3 regions of the Actinoplanes sp. NPDC019969 genome follow, and region 3 is predicted to be linked to each of the others. Evidence: riboswitches for the same ligand, from Rfam matches in the RefSeq annotation. Region 3 holds a riboswitch; each other region holds the start of a gene.

The links. Region 3 has a riboswitch for cobalamin ahead of ACZ3II_RS35165 (ABC transporter substrate-binding protein). Riboswitches for the same ligand answer to the same signal wherever they lie in the genome.
Region 1: it holds a riboswitch for cobalamin, as region 3 does, so the genes downstream of both, cobN (cobaltochelatase subunit CobN) here and ACZ3II_RS35165 (ABC transporter substrate-binding protein) in region 3, are expected to answer to the same signal.
Region 2: it holds a riboswitch for cobalamin, as region 3 does, so the genes downstream of both, ACZ3II_RS10665 (ribonucleoside-diphosphate reductase subunit alpha) here and ACZ3II_RS35165 (ABC transporter substrate-binding protein) in region 3, are expected to answer to the same signal.

Annotation. Positions count from the first base shown of each region.
Region 1 covers NZ_JBVHFK010000004.1:206,935-212,189, reverse strand. The annotation lists gene ACZ3II_RS14375 (precorrin-2 C(20)-methyltransferase) at 1-943, opposite strand, end outside; gene ACZ3II_RS14370 (precorrin-8X methylmutase) at 961-1,578, opposite strand; gene ACZ3II_RS14365 (precorrin-3B synthase) at 1,583-2,968, opposite strand; cobalamin riboswitch at 3,065-3,191, shown strand; gene cobN (cobaltochelatase subunit CobN) at 3,222-5,255, shown strand, end outside.
Region 2 covers NZ_JBVHFK010000003.1:114,408-119,662, forward strand. The annotation lists gene ACZ3II_RS10650 (polysaccharide deacetylase family protein) at 1-377, shown strand, start outside; gene ACZ3II_RS10655 (hypothetical protein) at 512-1,351, shown strand; gene ACZ3II_RS10660 (enoyl-CoA hydratase/isomerase family protein) at 1,407-2,414, opposite strand; cobalamin riboswitch at 2,476-2,684, shown strand; gene ACZ3II_RS10665 (ribonucleoside-diphosphate reductase subunit alpha) at 2,807-5,176, shown strand; gene ACZ3II_RS10670 (ribonucleotide-diphosphate reductase subunit beta) at 5,176-5,255, shown strand, end outside.
Region 3 covers NZ_JBVHFK010000014.1:90,391-95,645, forward strand. The annotation lists gene ACZ3II_RS35145 (C40 family peptidase) at 1-1,370, opposite strand, end outside; gene mqnE (aminofutalosine synthase MqnE) at 1,619-2,788, shown strand; gene ACZ3II_RS35155 (hypothetical protein) at 2,810-3,220, shown strand; gene ACZ3II_RS35160 (DUF4229 domain-containing protein) at 3,233-3,550, shown strand; cobalamin riboswitch at 3,551-3,716, shown strand; gene ACZ3II_RS35165 (ABC transporter substrate-binding protein) at 3,808-4,731, shown strand; gene ACZ3II_RS35170 (FecCD family ABC transporter permease) at 4,728-5,255, shown strand, end outside.

The DNA.
Region 1 (5,255 bases), on a different contig from region 3:
CGTCCGCGCCGGCCAGCGCCTCCTGCGCCTCGGGGGTCAGCCAGTTCCGCGCGCCCGGGCCCAGCCCGACGACGGTCACCCCGCCGATCCCGGCCCGTACGCCGTGATCCGCGCTCTCCTGGCCGGCCTGCTCGCCGCGGTCCGTGGCGCCGGCGCCCGCGGTGCGGGCGTCGGCGAACGCCGTGGCGGCCGGGCTCGGGAGCAGGGCCAGGGAGAAGTACGGCACGGTCGCCGGATCGACGTCACGCAGCGGGCCGGAGCGTTCCCTGTCGGTGGTGGCGCGTTCGACGTACCAGGCGTCGTCGAGCCGGCCGGCCTCCTCGAGAGCCTCCCGGACGCCCTCGAAGGTGCGGCCCAGCTTCATCACGGCAGCCGAGTCGGTGGCCGCCAGCCGGGCGGCCAGGTCCTTCGGCTCCAGGGTGCCGGGGAGGACGGTGAGAACCTCGTCGCGTTCCATCAGCGGCCGGCCGAGCACCGCCGACGCCGCGCTGACCGAGGTGACACCGGGGACGACAGTGGCCTCGTACCGGTCGGCGAGCCGCTTGTGCATGTGCATGTAGGACCCGTAGAACAGCGGGTCGCCCTCGGCGAGCAGCACCACGTCCCGCCCGGCGTCCAGATGCGCCGCGAGCCGCTCCGCCGCCTCGGTGTAGAACTCGTCGATCGCCCCCTGATATCCGCCCGGGTGATCGGTCGTCTCCGTCGTCACCGGGTAGACCAGGGCCTCCTCGATCTGCCCGGGCCGCAGGTAACCGGCGGCGATCGCCCGCGCGTTGCTGCGCCCGTGCCGCGCCGAGTGGTACGCGATCACGTCGGCCGCGCCGATCAGCCGCGCCGCCTTGACCGTCACCAGCTCGGGATCCCCGGGGCCCAGCCCGACCCCGAACAGTCGTCCGGTCCTCGAGCCCGCGCCGGTGTCGTTACGGGGTGCGTCGTTCGTCATGTTTCTTCCGTTCCGGCCTATTCCGCTTCCGAGGCGAGCGCGTTCACCGCGGCCGCTGTGATGGCACTGCCGCCCCGGCGGCCCCGCACGATCAGGTACTCCAGGCCGGACTCCGCCAAGGCTTCCTTGGACTCGGCCGCGCCGATGAACCCCACCGGGATCCCGAGCACCGCCGCCGGTCGCGGCGCACCGGCCGCGACCATCTCCAGCAGCCGGAACAGGGCCGTCGGCGCGTTCCCGATCGCCACCACCGCGCCGCCGAGCCGGTCTCCCCACAGGTCCAGGGCGGCCGCGCTGCGGGTGTTCCCGATCTCCGCCGCCAGCGCCGGAACCGCCGGATCCCGCAGCGTGCACAGCACCTCGTTGGCGGCGGGCAGCCGGGTCCGCGTCACCCCCGACGCGACCATCTCGGCGTCGCAGAGGATCGGCGCCCCACCGAGCAGCGCCTTACGCGCCGCCGTGACCACTCCCGGACTGAACCGGACATCCTCCACCAGATCCACCATCCCGCAGGCGTGGATCATCCGCACCACCACCCGCGACACGTCCTCCGGCAGCCCCGACAGATCCGCCTCGGCCCGGATCGTGGCGAACGACCGCCGATAGATCTCCGCGCCGTCGCGCACGTACTCCATATCCTCAGGGCCTCCTAGCCACAGCCACCACGTCCGCCAGCATCCGCGTCCCCGCCTCCCACACCGACGGCCCACCCGTCCCGTTTCCGGTGCGGTTCCCGTTTCTGGCCTGGGTCTCGTTCCCGTTTCCGGCCTCGGACCGGCTCCTGCTCCCGCCGCCGGTGTGGGGGAAACGGGTGATCCGGTAGCCCTCGGGGGTGGCCTCCGCGCGGACGTGCCGACCGGCAGGGCTGCCACAGGCGCGGTCACAGCCGACCCAGTGGACCGGGAGGCCGTCGACGAACCGGGCCGCGGCGGCGGCGTCCGCACGCACGTCGGCCAGGGATTTCGCGCAGCCGGGCCGGCCGGCGCAGGCGGTCACCCCGGTCCACGGCGAACCAGGCGTCACGGCGAGATCGATTTCGGTCAGGCGGGCCGCCCAGGCCACGGCCGCCTGCGGCGGCAGATCAGGCACGACCACTCCGCGCCAAGGCGTCACCACCAGGCGTTCCGCCTGTTCCAAGACCCTGAGTCGTACGCCATCGAGCCGTCCCAACGGCACCAGCGCCGCAACCGCGGTCAGCCCGTCGTCCTGCCGCAGCGGCCCGATCAGGTCAGCAGGCTCCGGCGCGCTGACCGGCGCCGCGGCTTCCACCGGAGCCGTCGTCAAGCCGAGTGCCGCCACCACCCGCGCCGAGACCCGGGCCGGGCCGTCGGTCAACTCCCGCAGCCGCCAGGCCGCCGGCCCGTCGTGACGCTGCGCCTCTCGCTCCGCCAGGAACGCGTGTGCGGCCGCGATGAGCACCGGCACGACCCGCTCGAACGTCACCCGGACCCCGGTGTCGTGCCCCGCGAACCTGATCGCGAACGCTGCGTTGCCGGCCCGCTCATCGCCGAGCCCCACCGGGGCCGGCGCGTGGGAGGAGGCGGCGGCCGAGGGAATGCCAAGCAGGTGGGGAATGAGCGGGATGGCGGCCACGTCGGAGGCGAGCGGCACGTGGCCGATCGCGAAGAGGAACTTGCCGGGAAGGTGCGGGAGGCCGGGATCGTCCTGGATGGCCAGGTCCAGCTCGCTCACGAGGGTGCGGAGCGACGGTCCGAGCAGAGGCGGGGCGGCGATGTTCCGTACATTGTCGTGAGTCGGGGAAGGCAGCAGCCCGGCCTCGCGCAAGCGGGCCGCCACAGCCGGAGCGTCGCCTGCCCGCAAGGCTCTGATCTGGAGATTCGCCCGGGAGGTCAGCTCCAGATGGCCGTCCCCGAACTCCTCGGCAAGCTCCCGCAGCGACCGCAGCTGAGCCCCGGACAGCATCCCGCCGGGCAGCCGCACCCGGGCCAGCATGCCGTCGGCCGCGGCGTGCAGCCGCAGCGCGCCGGGGCAGGCGTCCGTGTCGGAGGATCGGCGGGCAGACATGGCCCGGATACTACGGCGACCCCCCGACACGGATTCACCTTCGGGTCGGGAGCGTCACAGCGGGCCTCCCGCCTTGACGGCGGATACCGGGGTTCGGAAAGGTTATGGGTCCACGAGCGGCGACGCCGCGGAGGAAGCCGGTGTGAGACCGGCGCGGTCCCGCCACTGTGACCAGGGATGTTCCCTGGGAGCCAGGAACTCCGGTCGCTGTGACATCCGACTACCCGGGGCGCGGACCCCGAGGGGAGTGCGCGTGTTCCTGCTGCTGTCGACGTCCGACACCGACCTGCTCAGCGCCCGGGCCAGCGGTTCGGCCTGGCGCCTGGCCAACCCGGCGCGGACCGGCGTCGCCGATCTTCCGGCTCTCCTCGACGGGGTCGACCTTGTCGTGGTGCGGATCCTCGGGGGCCGCCGGGCCTGGGAGGAGGGCCTGGACACGCTGCTCGCGGGCAGTGTGCCGGTGGTGGTGCTCGGTGGCGAGCAGGCGCCGGACGCGGAGCTGATGAAGCTCTCCACGGTTCCGGCGGGTGTGGCCGCGGACGCGCACACCTACCTGGCCCAGGGCGGCGCGGAGAACCTGGCGTCGCTGCACGACTTCCTCTCCGACACGGTGCTGCTGACCGGCAACGGGTTCGCCCCGGCGGTGGAGGCGCCGCAGTGGGGCATCCTGCCGCGCGACCCGGGCGTGACGGGCCCGGCGACCGTCGCGGTGCTCTACTACCGCGCGCACCACATGGCCGGGAACACCGCGTTCGTCGAGGCGCTGTGCCAGGCGATCGAGGCGAAGGGCGCACGGCCGCTGCCGATCTACACGGCGTCGCTGCGGACCGCCTCCCCGGAGCTGCTGGCCGAGCTGCGCAAGGCGGACGCCCTGGTGGTGACGGTGCTGGCGGCGGGCGGCACCAAACCGGCCACGGTGAGCGCCGGCGGCGACGACGAGGCGTGGGACGTCGGGGTGCTCGCCGACCTGGACGTGCCGATCCTGCAGGGGCTGTGCCTGACCAGCTCGCGGGCGGCGTGGGAGGCCAGCGACGACGGTCTGACCCCGCTCGACGCGGCGACGCAGGTGGCGATCCCGGAGTTCGACGGCCGGATCATCACGGTGCCGTTCTCGTTCAAGGAGATCGACCCGGACGGGCTGTCGGTCTACGTGGCCGACCCGGAGCGGGCGCTGCGGGTGGCCGGGATCGCTGTCGCGCACGCCCGCCTGCGGCACGTCCCGCCGGCCGAGCGGAAGATCGCGCTGATGCTGTCGGCCTACCCGACGAAGCATTCGCGGATCGGTAACGCGGTCGGGCTGGACACTCCGGCGTCCACGGTTGCGCTTCTGGCAGCACTTCGCGATAAAGGCTACAAAGTCGGAAATTTCGCGGAGTACGACGGTGACGGCCTGATCCATACGCTGATCGCGGCCGGTGGACAGGACCCGGACTGGCTGACCGAGGAGCAGTTGTCCGGAAATCCCGTGAGAATTCCGGCATCCCGCTACCGGGAGTGGTTCGACAAGCTTCCCGCCGACTTCCGGGAGGGCGTCGAGCGGCACTGGGGCACGGCGCCGGGCGAGCTCTACGTGGACGGCGACGACATCGTGCTGGCCGCGCTCCGCGACGAGAACATCGTGGTGATGGTGCAGCCGCCGCGCGGTTTCGGCGCCAACCCGGTGGCGATCTACCACGACCCCGACCTGCCGCCGAGCCACCACTACCTGGCCGCGTACCGCTGGCTCGCCGACGAGTTCGGCGCGCACGCCGTCGTGCACGTCGGCAAGCACGGCAACCTGGAGTGGCTGCCCGGCAAGAACGTGGGCATGTCCGCCTCGGACGGCACCGACGCGGCCCTCGGCGACCTGCCGCTGATCTACCCGTTCCTGGTCAACGACCCGGGCGAGGGCACCCAGGCCAAGCGCCGCGCGCACGCCACCCTGGTCGACCACCTGATCCCGCCGATGGCACGCGCCGAGTCGTACGGCGACATCGCCCGCCTGGAGCAGCTGCTCGACGAGCACGCCAACATCGCGGCGCTGGACCCGGCGAAGCTGCCGGCGATCCGGGCGCAGATCTGGACCCTGATCCAGGCCGCCAAGATGGACCACGACCTGGGCCAGCAGAACCGGCCGGACGACGAAGAGTTCGACGACTTCATCATGCACATCGACGGATGGCTGTGTGAGGTCAAGGACGTGCAGATCCGCGACGGGCTGCACGTGCTCGGGGCGGCCCCGCGGGGCGAGGCCCGGATCAACCTGGTCCTCGCCATGCTGCGGGCGCGGCAGATGTGGGCGGGGAAG
Region 2 (5,255 bases), on a different contig from region 3:
CGGGCGTCCCGGTCGAGTACTTCCGGGCGCCGTTCGGCAACTGGTCCGCACGGCTCAACGCGATCGCTCTGGAACTGGGCATGACCCCGCTGTCGTGGAACGTCGACGACCAGTCGTGGATGAGCGGGACGTACGGCAAGGGCAGCGCGATGGTCCAGCACATCGTCACCATCGTGCAGAAGGAGACCCGCCAGGGCTCCATCGTGCTGGGTCACGACATGGCGAAACCGTGGACGGTCACCGCGTACCGCACCCTGATCCCCTGGCTGAAGCAGCGCTTCCAGCTGATCCCGTTGCCCGTCTTCCGGTTCCAGGCGCCGGACGGCCTCAGCCGGCGCCCGCGGGTGAAGGCGCCCGCGTCAGCCGCGAATGGCTGACCAATTCTTCACCAGAAATCCATCCTCAGCGAGTTGACGTTGATTGATACGCTCCGCCCGCCTTACTGAGGAGGAGAGACATCGAAGTGAAGAGACTATCCAGCATCGCGTCCGTTCTCGCGCTTTCTCTGGGGATGGCGATCGCTCCGGCGGCGGCGGCCTCGGCGGCCACGAACCGGAGCGGGGCGGAGCGGCTGAACATTCCGAACAGCAGCGCGTGCAAGGCCGGCCGCACGGTCATGCAGGGCATGGTGGCCGGGCCGGGCGGGGCGCTCTACATCGTGTTCACCAAGGCGGCGGGCGCGGAGCCGGTGCTGTCGCGGTGGACCCGGGACGGCACGGCGTGGGACGGCGCCAGCTGGATCTGCGCCGGCGCGCCGACCTCCATCCCGGCGCTCGGGCACGGCAACGACCTGGCGTACCACGCGAACTACCTGGGCGGCGGCCCGGCGCTGATCGCCACCCAGGGCAGCCAGTCGGCGTTCCTGAGCAACCAGGTGACGATCATCAAGCTGAGCTCGGCCGGGGCCATCGGCGCCGTCTCCGAGGTGACGCTGCCGATGAACATCAGCGGCCTCTGCTACAGCGCGACGGCGGCCGGCGGCGCCGGCAAGTACGCCGCCCGGCGGCTCGGCAGCCTGTGGACGCACGCCGGGTCCGGGGCGCTGACCAGCGGCTGGACGCTGGTGAACAGCAGCATCACCAGCCACGACAACCGCTCCGACCAGGGCATCGACTGCTCGGAGAACTACATCTGGAACACCAAGTCGATCAACACCTCGTCGGCCCAGACCGGCTGGAACTGGGTCTACCAGTACAACTGGTCCGGCGGCGACGTGGAGAGCGACATCGGCGTCCCGGGTAACGACCTGGTCGACGAGATCGAGGACGTCACCCACATCGGCGGCGAGTTCTTCGTCGGCATCAACCGCAACGACGGCCTCGCCGACTCGGTGAAGGTCTTCGTCGAGTAACACGGGCGATCCCAGCGAATGGCTCCGGTCCATGGACCGGAGCCATTCGGCGCTGTCAGGAGAAGCAGGCGTCCACCACGGCGGGGGAGACCTCGGCGAGGGTGGCCGGGTTCCAGCGCGGCCGGCGGTCCTTGTCGATGATCTGGGCGCGGATCCCCTCGGCCAGGTCCGGCAGCCGTAGCAGCGCGGCCGACAGCCGGTACTCCTGGTCGAGCGCCGCCCGCAGCCCGGGCAGCCCGGCGGCCGTCCGCAGCGACCGGAGGGTGACGACCAGGGACGTCGGCGACTTGGTGCCGATCTCCTTGGCGGCGGCCTGTGCGGCGGGCGACGGGTGGGCGGCGAGCCGGTCGACGATCGCGGCGACGTCGTCCCCGGTGTAACAGGAGTCGATCCACGAGCGGGCGCCGTCCAGGTCGCCGGTCGCCGGGGCGGTGGCGACGGCGGCCACGGCGGCGGCCGGATCGCCGTCCCGCAACCCGCGTTGCAACGCGGGCAGCCGCGCGGCCGGGACGTGGTGGTCGGCGAGACCGGCGGCGATCGCGTCGGTGGCGCCGATGGCCGTGCCGGTCAGCGCCAGATGGGTGCCGATCTCGCCGGGGGCATGCGACAGCAGCCACGACCCGCCGACGTCGGGGTGCAGGCCGATGCCGGTCTCGGGCATGGCCAGCCGGGACCGCTCGGTGACGACCCGGATCGCGGCGTGCGCGGACACCCCGATGCCGCCGCCCATCACCAGGCCGTCCATGAACGCGACGATCGGTTTCGGGTATGCGGCGATGGTGGCGTTCAGCCGGTACTCGGTGGCGAAGAAATCCAGCGTCCCGGTGCCGCCGGAGACCGCGTCGGCGTGCATCGACCGCAGGTCGCCGCCGGCGCACAGCCCGCGCTCCCCGGCCCCGCTGATCAGCACCGTCGTGATCGCGGGGTCGGAGGCCCACGCGTCGAGGGCCCGGCCGATGATCTCCACCATCTCCAGGGTGAGCGCGTTGATCGCGGCGGGCCGGTTGAGGGTCAGATGGCCGAGACGGCCGGTCACATCAGCGAGCACGGGTGGTGGGGTCACCGCGTCATCTTAGAGATCAGACACACCATGTTGGGTTGCGGTTTTTCCCAGCCGTCCATATATGGTGTCTCCCGCAGCTGGTTCGGCCGGTCTTCCCAGACTCGGCCGAGGCAACAGGGAACCCGGTGGGAAACCGGGACTGCCCCGCAGCGGTGAGTGGGAACGACCGCCGTCATGAAGCACTGGGCTCGCGAGCCTGGGAAGCGACGGCCAGTAGGCATGCGTACGACGCCCACGAGTCCGAAGACCTGCCAGCGCGCCGCACACCGGCCGGTGTGCGGCGGTCGAAGGCCGCGTGGGACGGCCGACGCCGATCGTGTCCGCGTGGCCGCCGTGCCCGCGGGCCGGATGGTGTCCGCCCTCGCGCGTCCTGGAGCTCGCGAGGAGAGGGCATGACGCTCACACCGGAGAAGATCACCGGCGTGCCGGAACAACGGCGGCATGCGATGCAGGTGCGCAAGAGAAACGGCGACCTGGAAGCGGTCGACGTCAACAAGATCGTCACAGCGGTCGAGCGGTGGGTCGCCGACCTGGACGAGGTCGACCCGCTGCGGGTGGCGACGAAGACGATCAGCGGCCTGTACGACGGCGCGACCACCGAAGAGATGGACAAGCTGTCGATCCAGACGGCGGCGGAGCTGATCGGCGAGGAGCCGCAGTACTCGAAGCTCGCGGCGCGGCTGCTCACGGCGTACGTCGGCGAAGAAGTCCGTGGTCAGGGTGTGGAGTCGTTCAGCCAGTCGATCCGGTACGCGCACGGGCTGGGGCTGATCGGCGACGAGACGGCGGCGTTCGTGGCGGCGCACGCGGGCGAACTCGACGACGCCGTGGACCCGTCCGGTGACCTGCGGTTCGAGTACTTCGGACTGCGGACCGTCGCCGACCGGTACCTGCTGCGGCACCCGGAGACCCGGCTGGTCGTGGAGACGCCGCAGTACTGGCTGCTGCGTGTCGCGTGCGGCCTGTCGACGGGCGTCGCGGAGGCGGTCGGCTTCTACCGGCTGATGTCGTCGCTGGCCTATCTTCCCAGCTCACCGACCCTGTTCAACTCCGGCACCCGGCACACCCAGATGTCGTCGTGCTTCCTGGTCGATTCGCCGAAGGACGAGCTCGACTCCATCTACGAGCGCTATCACCAGGTCGCGAAACTGTCGAAGTTCTCCGGCGGCATCGGCATCGCCTGGTCGCGGGTCCGGGGCCGGGGCGCGCTGATCCGCGGCACGAACGGCAAGTCGAACGGCATCGTCCCGTTCCTGAAAACCCTCGACGCCGGGGTGGCGGCGGTCAATCAGGGCGGCCGGCGCAAAGGCGCGGCGTGCGTCTATCTGGAGCCGTGGCACCCGGACGTCGAGGAGTTCCTGGAACTGCGCGACAACACCGGTGAGGAATCGCGGCGTACCCACAATCTGAACCTGGCGAACTGGATTCCGGACGAGTTCATGCGCCGGGTCGAGGCCGACGCCGACTGGTCGCTGATCGACCCGTCGGACGCCCCGGAACTGCCCGACCTGTTCGGCGCGGCCTTCGACGAGGCCTACCGGGCGGCCGAGAAGAAGGCGGTCAGAACCGTCAAGGCCCGGGATCTGTACGGGCGGATGATGCGCACCCTGGCGCAGACCGGCAACGGCTGGATGACCTTCAAGGACCGGTCCAACGCGCTGTCGAACCAGACCGGCGAACCGGGCAACGTCATCCACCTGTCCAACCTGTGCACCGAGATCCTCGAGGTGAACAGCGACGACGAGACGGCGGTCTGCAACCTCGGGTCGATCAACCTGGGCGCGCACGTCACCGCCGACGGGGTCGACTGGGCGAAGCTGCGGGACACCGTCCGCACGGCCGTGGTCTACCTGGACCGGGTCATCGACATCAACTACTACCCGTCGCAGCAGGCGGCGAAGTCCAACCCGCGCTGGCGGCCGGTCGGCCTGGGCCTGATGGGCCTGCAGGACGCGTTCTTCACGCTGCGGCTGCCGTTCGACTCGGCGGCGGCGAAGGAGCTGTCGACACGGGTCCAGGAGGAGATCTTCCTGACCGCGCTGGAACAGTCGGCGCAACTCGCGGCGACGTTCGGCGCGCATCCGGCGTACCCCGAAACCCGGGCCGCCAAGGGTGACCTGCACGCCGACCTGTGGGGCGCCGACCTGACGCAGAATGCGCGCTGGAATGCGGTTCGCGCCGCGGTGAAACAGCACGGGCTGCGGAATTCGCTGCTGATCGCGATCGCGCCGACGGCCACGATCGCGTCCATCGCCGGCTGCTACGAATGCGTCGAACCGCAGGTCTCCAACCTCTTCAAACGGGAGACGATGTCGGGCGAGTTCCTGCAGATCAACACCTATCTGGTACGGGAGCTCAAGTCCCGTGGCCTGTGGACCGCCGCCGTTCGCGAGCAGATCAAACGGGCCGAGGGCTCGGTCCAGGCGATCGCCGAACTGCCCGCCGACGTCAAGGAACTGTTCCGCACCGCGTGGGAACTGCCGCAGCGCGCGCTGATCGATCTCGCCGCCGCCCGGGCGCCGTTCATCGACCAGTCGCAGTCGCTGAACCTGTTCCTGGCCGCCCCGACCATCAACAAACTCTCCTCGATGTATCTGTACGCCTGGAAGTCCGGCCTGAAGACCAGTTACTACCTGCGCTCGCGGCCGGCGACGCGCATTCAGCAGGCGACCGTGTCGGTGGCCCCGGCGCTGATTCCGGCGCTCACCCCGGCCGAAGCCTGCTCCCTGGAAAACCCCGAATCGTGTGAGGCCTGCCAGTAATGCTGCTCGACCCCGGAATGGACCTGACCCTGCGGCCGATGAAGTACCCGCACTTCTTCGACCGTTTCAAGGACGCCAT
Region 3 (5,255 bases):
CTCCCGGAGCCCGAGTTGCTGGGACTGCCGGAACCCGAGTTGCCGGGGCTGCCCGACCCCGAACCTGACGAGCCGCCCGGGTTGGACGGGCCGCTGGGACCCGACGAATTGCCCGAGCCGGGGTTCTTCGGCGGGTCCGGGATGGTCGGCGGTTTCGTGGTGGTGGCTGTCGGCTTCGGCGTCTTGGTCGGGGTGGCCGGTTCGTCCGGGTCGGGGGTGCCGAGGTCGGGCAGCGCCGTGTCCCCCTCGATCGAGCCGAACACCCGGGTGGCGCCGAAGAGCCGGGACCACCGGACCGGGGTGAGGCGGACGTTGAGGCCGGTCCGCGGGGCCTCGACCATCATGCCCTCACCCGCGTACATCGCGACGTGGTGGATGCCGGTCCAGCTGTTGGAGTTGCTGAAGAACAGCAGGTCGCCGGGAAGCAGCGAGTAGCGGGAGACGGCCCGGTCGCGGGTTTGGTAGTACTGGTCGCGGGAGACCCGGACGAGCGGGTAACCGACGCCGCGGTAGGCGGCGAACATCAGGCCGGAGCAGTCGTACTGGTCGGGGCCTTCCTCGGACCACACGTACGGGTCGCCGCGCTGGGCCAGGGCGAACTGAAGCGCCTGGACGGCCCGGGGATCGGCGCCGCGCCCGTCCTGGGCGCCACCGAGGATCTCCGAGCCGAGCTGCTGGTCGGTGATGGTGGAGGCGGCCTCGGCGGCGTTGATCTCGTCCCGGTTGGCGGCCTCGAGCGTCGCCTGGGCGGTCTGCTTGCGGGCCAGGGCCGCGTTCAGCGTGGTCCACTGCGTGAGCCGCTCCGCATAGCGCGCCTCGGCGGCCTGGTGATCGGTGGTCGCGGCTTTCGCGGCCTCCTCGGCGGCGAGCACGCGCCGGGCGGCGGCCTCGTAGGACGTGGCGTCGCCGCGCTGCATCCGGGACAGCGCCTCCAGCTCCAGCAGCCCCGAGTCCAGCGCGCCGGGCGGGAGGGCGGCGGCCTGCTGCATGGTCGCGTCGGCCGCGGCCTCCGCCTCCCGGCGAGCCTGCTCCAGCGCGTGCTGGGTGTCGGTGACCCGCTGGGACGCCGCGGTGACGTGGGTCTGGGCGAGGTCGCGGTCCTGGCCGGCGCGGACGAGCCGCTCACCGATGGCGGTGATCTCGGCGCGGCCCTTCTCCACCTTCTGGATGATCGGGCTGGCGACGCCGCCGGGCGGGAGCAGGGACGGCGCGGACGCCGTGGTGGTGGTGACGGGTGTGCCGGGCAGGACGAGCGCGCCGCTCAGGGTGGGGCGCGAGCCGGCCGAGGGCACGCTGGCGGTGCCGGGGGCGGAGGCCGGGTCGGCGAGTGCCGGGATCGGCTGGAACAGCGCCGCGATGGCTGCGGCCACCACGGCTGAGCAGGCCAGAGGCCGAAAGCATGAGTGCACGAAACGCCTGAGTTGGGGGCGTCCGTACCGCGATGCCTTGCCCATGAGCTCCCCGTCCGCGTCGGTACCGACCGTCGCTAGTCGTCCCTAATGGTTCATACCGCAAGCGCCGTACCGGTGTCGATCGAATGAAGGTGAAAGCACGCTGAGATTTTTTCAGATCAGTGGTGCCAGGGGTGTCCAGAGGGGCGCGACGTACTCTCGACCGCATGGATGCGGGGTTGAAGCGTGAGCTCGAGGCCAAGGTCTACGCCGGTGAGCGGCTGACGCGGGAGGACGGCGTCGCGCTCTACGCCTGTGACGATCTGGCCTGGCTCGGCCGCCTGGCACATCACCGGCGCACCGAGCTGAACGGCGACCGGGTGATGTTCAACGTCAACCGGCACCTCAACCTCACCAATGTCTGCTCGGCCAGCTGCGCGTACTGCTCCTTTCAACGCAAGCCCGGCGAGAAGGACGCGTACACGATGCGCATCGACGAGGCCGTCGCCAAGGCCAAGGAGATGGAGGACGAGCAGCTCACCGAGCTGCACATCGTGAACGGGCTGCACCCGAGCCTGCCCTGGCGCTACTACCCCAAGGTGCTGCGCGAGCTGAAGGCCGCGCTGCCCAACGTGAAGCTCAAGTGCTTCACCGCGACCGAGGTGCAGTGGTTCGAGAAGATCAGCGGGCTGCCGGCGAGCGAGATCCTGGACGAGCTGATGGACGCCGGGCTGGAGTCGCTGACCGGCGGCGGCGCGGAGATCTTCGACTGGGAGGTCCGGCAGCACATCGTGGATCACGAGTGCCACTGGGAGGACTGGTCCCGCATCCACCGGCTGGCCCACGAGAAGGGCATGAAGACCCCCGCGACCATGCTGTACGGGCACATCGAGGAGCCGCGGCACCGGGTGGACCACGTGCTGCGCCTGCGTGAGCTGCAGGACGAGACCGGCGGGTTCGCGGTCTTCATCCCGCTGCGCTACCAGCACGACTTCCACGACTCGGCGGACGGCAAGATCCGCAACCGGATCCAGGACCGCACCACGATGGCCGCGCCGGCCGAGTCGCTGAAGACCTTCGCGGTGTCCCGCCTGCTGTTCGACAACGTGCCGCATCTGAAGAACTTCTGGGTCATGCACGGCCTATCGGTGGCACAGCTCTCGCTCAACTTCGGCGCTGACGATCTGGACGGCTCGGTGGTCGAATACAAGATCACCCACGATGCCGACTCGTACGGGACACCGCACACCATGCACCGCGACGACCTTCTTCACCTGATCTGGGACGCCGGGTTCCAGCCCGTCGAGCGGGACACTCGTTATCAGGTGGTACGGGAGTACGAGAAGGCGCCGTCGCTGGCCGAGCGGCGCAGCGAGCCCCAGAAGATCTGGGCCTGACATCCGCGGACGGTGAAGTCGATGCCCCAGCTGAAGAAGGACGCGACCGGTCGCCTGGCGACGATCGGTGACCTGCTGGGTTCCGCGTTCGCGGGCCTGGCCGTCGGCGCCGCCGTCCTGCTGGTCTTCGAGGCGGTGCTGGCGCTGACCGGCCTGGGCGAGTTCGGCGAGTCGAACGGTTGGCTGATGCTGATCCTGCCGGTCTGGTTGTTCGTCGAGGAGTTCCGGGCCGAGGGCTTCGGCGCACACCGGATCATGGTGGGTGCGCTGGCCATCGGGTTCGGTGTCGCGGCCGGGATGACGGTGGCCGGTCTGGTGGCCGGGGTCGCTCCGGCCTTGGTCAGCGGCGGCAGCGGCGCCCTGACCGGTACGGTCGTGTACTGCCTGGTCTGGTTCTACGGCCTCCGGTGGCTCAGTCACCGGTCCGGCTGAGGGAGATAACGCATGAAGCCCGCCGTCAAGTACACGCTCGGCCGTCTCGGATTGTTCCTGGCGGTCTTCGTCGTGCTGTTCCTCCTGACGCCGTTGAACATCCTGGTCAGTGCGATGGTCGCGTTCGTCGCCTCGGCCGGGCTGTCGTTCATCCTGTTGCGCGGCTGGCGTGACGAGATGGCCGAGCAGCTCGGCGAGATCGCGGCGCGCCGCACGGCGGAGAAGGACCGGCTCCGGTCGGCGCTGGCCGGCGACGAGGACGCGGCGGCCGAGGGTGACCGGGTCACCGCCGCCGACATCGTCGAGCACCCCCGGCGCACCGGAGCCTGAAAAAGCCGGTGCGCGTCCGGGCTGCCGCAGGGTCGTGGGTTAGCGTTTGAAGGACCGCGCCGCAGCGAAGCCGGTGTGAAACCGGAGCTGTCCCGCAACTGTGATCCCTGCTGGCCCTGATCCGGCCGGGAGGTCTAGCCAGGTCGCCTGGGCGCGGTCGCGATTCAGCGCTCCCGGGGAGGGGCGCCTCGCGGGCGGCGGCCGGTGTGTTGGGCCCTGTCGGCGAAGCACCACACGCCCGGCCGACAGGAGGACTCATGAAACGCCTGCTCACGACCGCGATGGCGGCCACCGCCCTGCTCCTCGCCGGATGCGCCGGGAACGATCCGGCGCCCACCCCTGCCGCGTCCGGGCCGGCTGCGGCCGCGTACCCCGTCACGGTCGGCTCGGTGACCTTGGCCACCCGGCCCGAGAAGATCGTCTCGCTGAGCCCGACGGCGACCGAGATGCTGTTCGCGATCGGCGCCGGCCCGCAGGTCGTGGCGGTCGACGACCAGTCGACGTACCCCGCGGAGGCGCCGAAGACGAACCTGTCCGGGTTCAAGCCGAACGCCGAGGCGATCGCCGCGAAGGACCCGGATCTGGTGGTGCTCTCCGGTGACGCCGACAACATCGTCGCTCAGCTCGGAAAGTTGTCGATTCCGGTCTTCGTGTCGCCGGCCGCCGTCACCCTCGACGACACCTACCGGGAGATCACCGAGTTCGGCACGCTCACCGGGCACACCGGCGAGGCGAAGGCGCTCAACGAGCGGATGGCCGCGGACATCGACCGGATCGTGAAATCGGTGCCGGCCCGGACCAAGCCGCTCACCTACTTCCACGAGCTCGGCCCGGACCTCTACTCGGCGACCTCGAAGACCTACATCGGCTCGGTCTACACCCGCTTCGGCATGAGCAACGTCGCCGACGCCGCCGATCCGGCCGGCAAGTTCGCCGGGTACCCGCAGCTGTCCCAGGAGTCGCTGGTCAGGTCGAATCCGGACACGATCTTCCTGGCCGACACCAAGTGCTGCCAGCAGTCCCCGGAGACGGTGCGGGCCCGGGCCGGCTGGTCCACGGTCACCGCGGTCACGAAGGGCCAGATCTACCCGCTCGACGACGACATCGCCTCGCGCTGGGGTCCCCGTACCGTCGATCTGTTTCAGGCGGTAGCCGACGCCATCAGCAAGATTCCCGCGTGAGTTCCCGCCGGCCCGCCGGGCTGCGCCCGGTGTGGCTGGCGGCGGGTGTGCTGACGGTGCTGGTCGCGGTGGTTCTGGGCCTCGCCTTCGGCTCGGTCCCGTTGCCGCCCGGCGGCGTCGCGGTGGAGATGCTCAACCTCGTTCCGGGGGTACGGCTGCACAGCGGCCTCACCGAGCGTGAGGTGGCCATCCTGACCCAGCTCCGGCTTCCGCGCGTGGTCCTCGGCCTGATCGTCGGCGCCATGCTGGCCCTCGCCGGCGCCGCCTACCAGGGCGCCTTCCGCAACCCGCTGGCCGACCCGCACCTGCTCGGGGTGGCCGCCGGGGCCGGGCTCGCGGTGACCGTGGTGATCGTTCTCGGACGGAGGGCGCAGGACGGTCTCACCGAGCTGCCGATCGGTGTGCCGATGGCCGGGTTCGCCGGCGCGATCGGGGCGGTCGCGCTGACCTGGCTGCTCGGGGCGGCAGGTGGCCGGGACCGGTCTCCGGCCACGCTGATCCTGGCCGGGGTGGCCGTGTCGGCG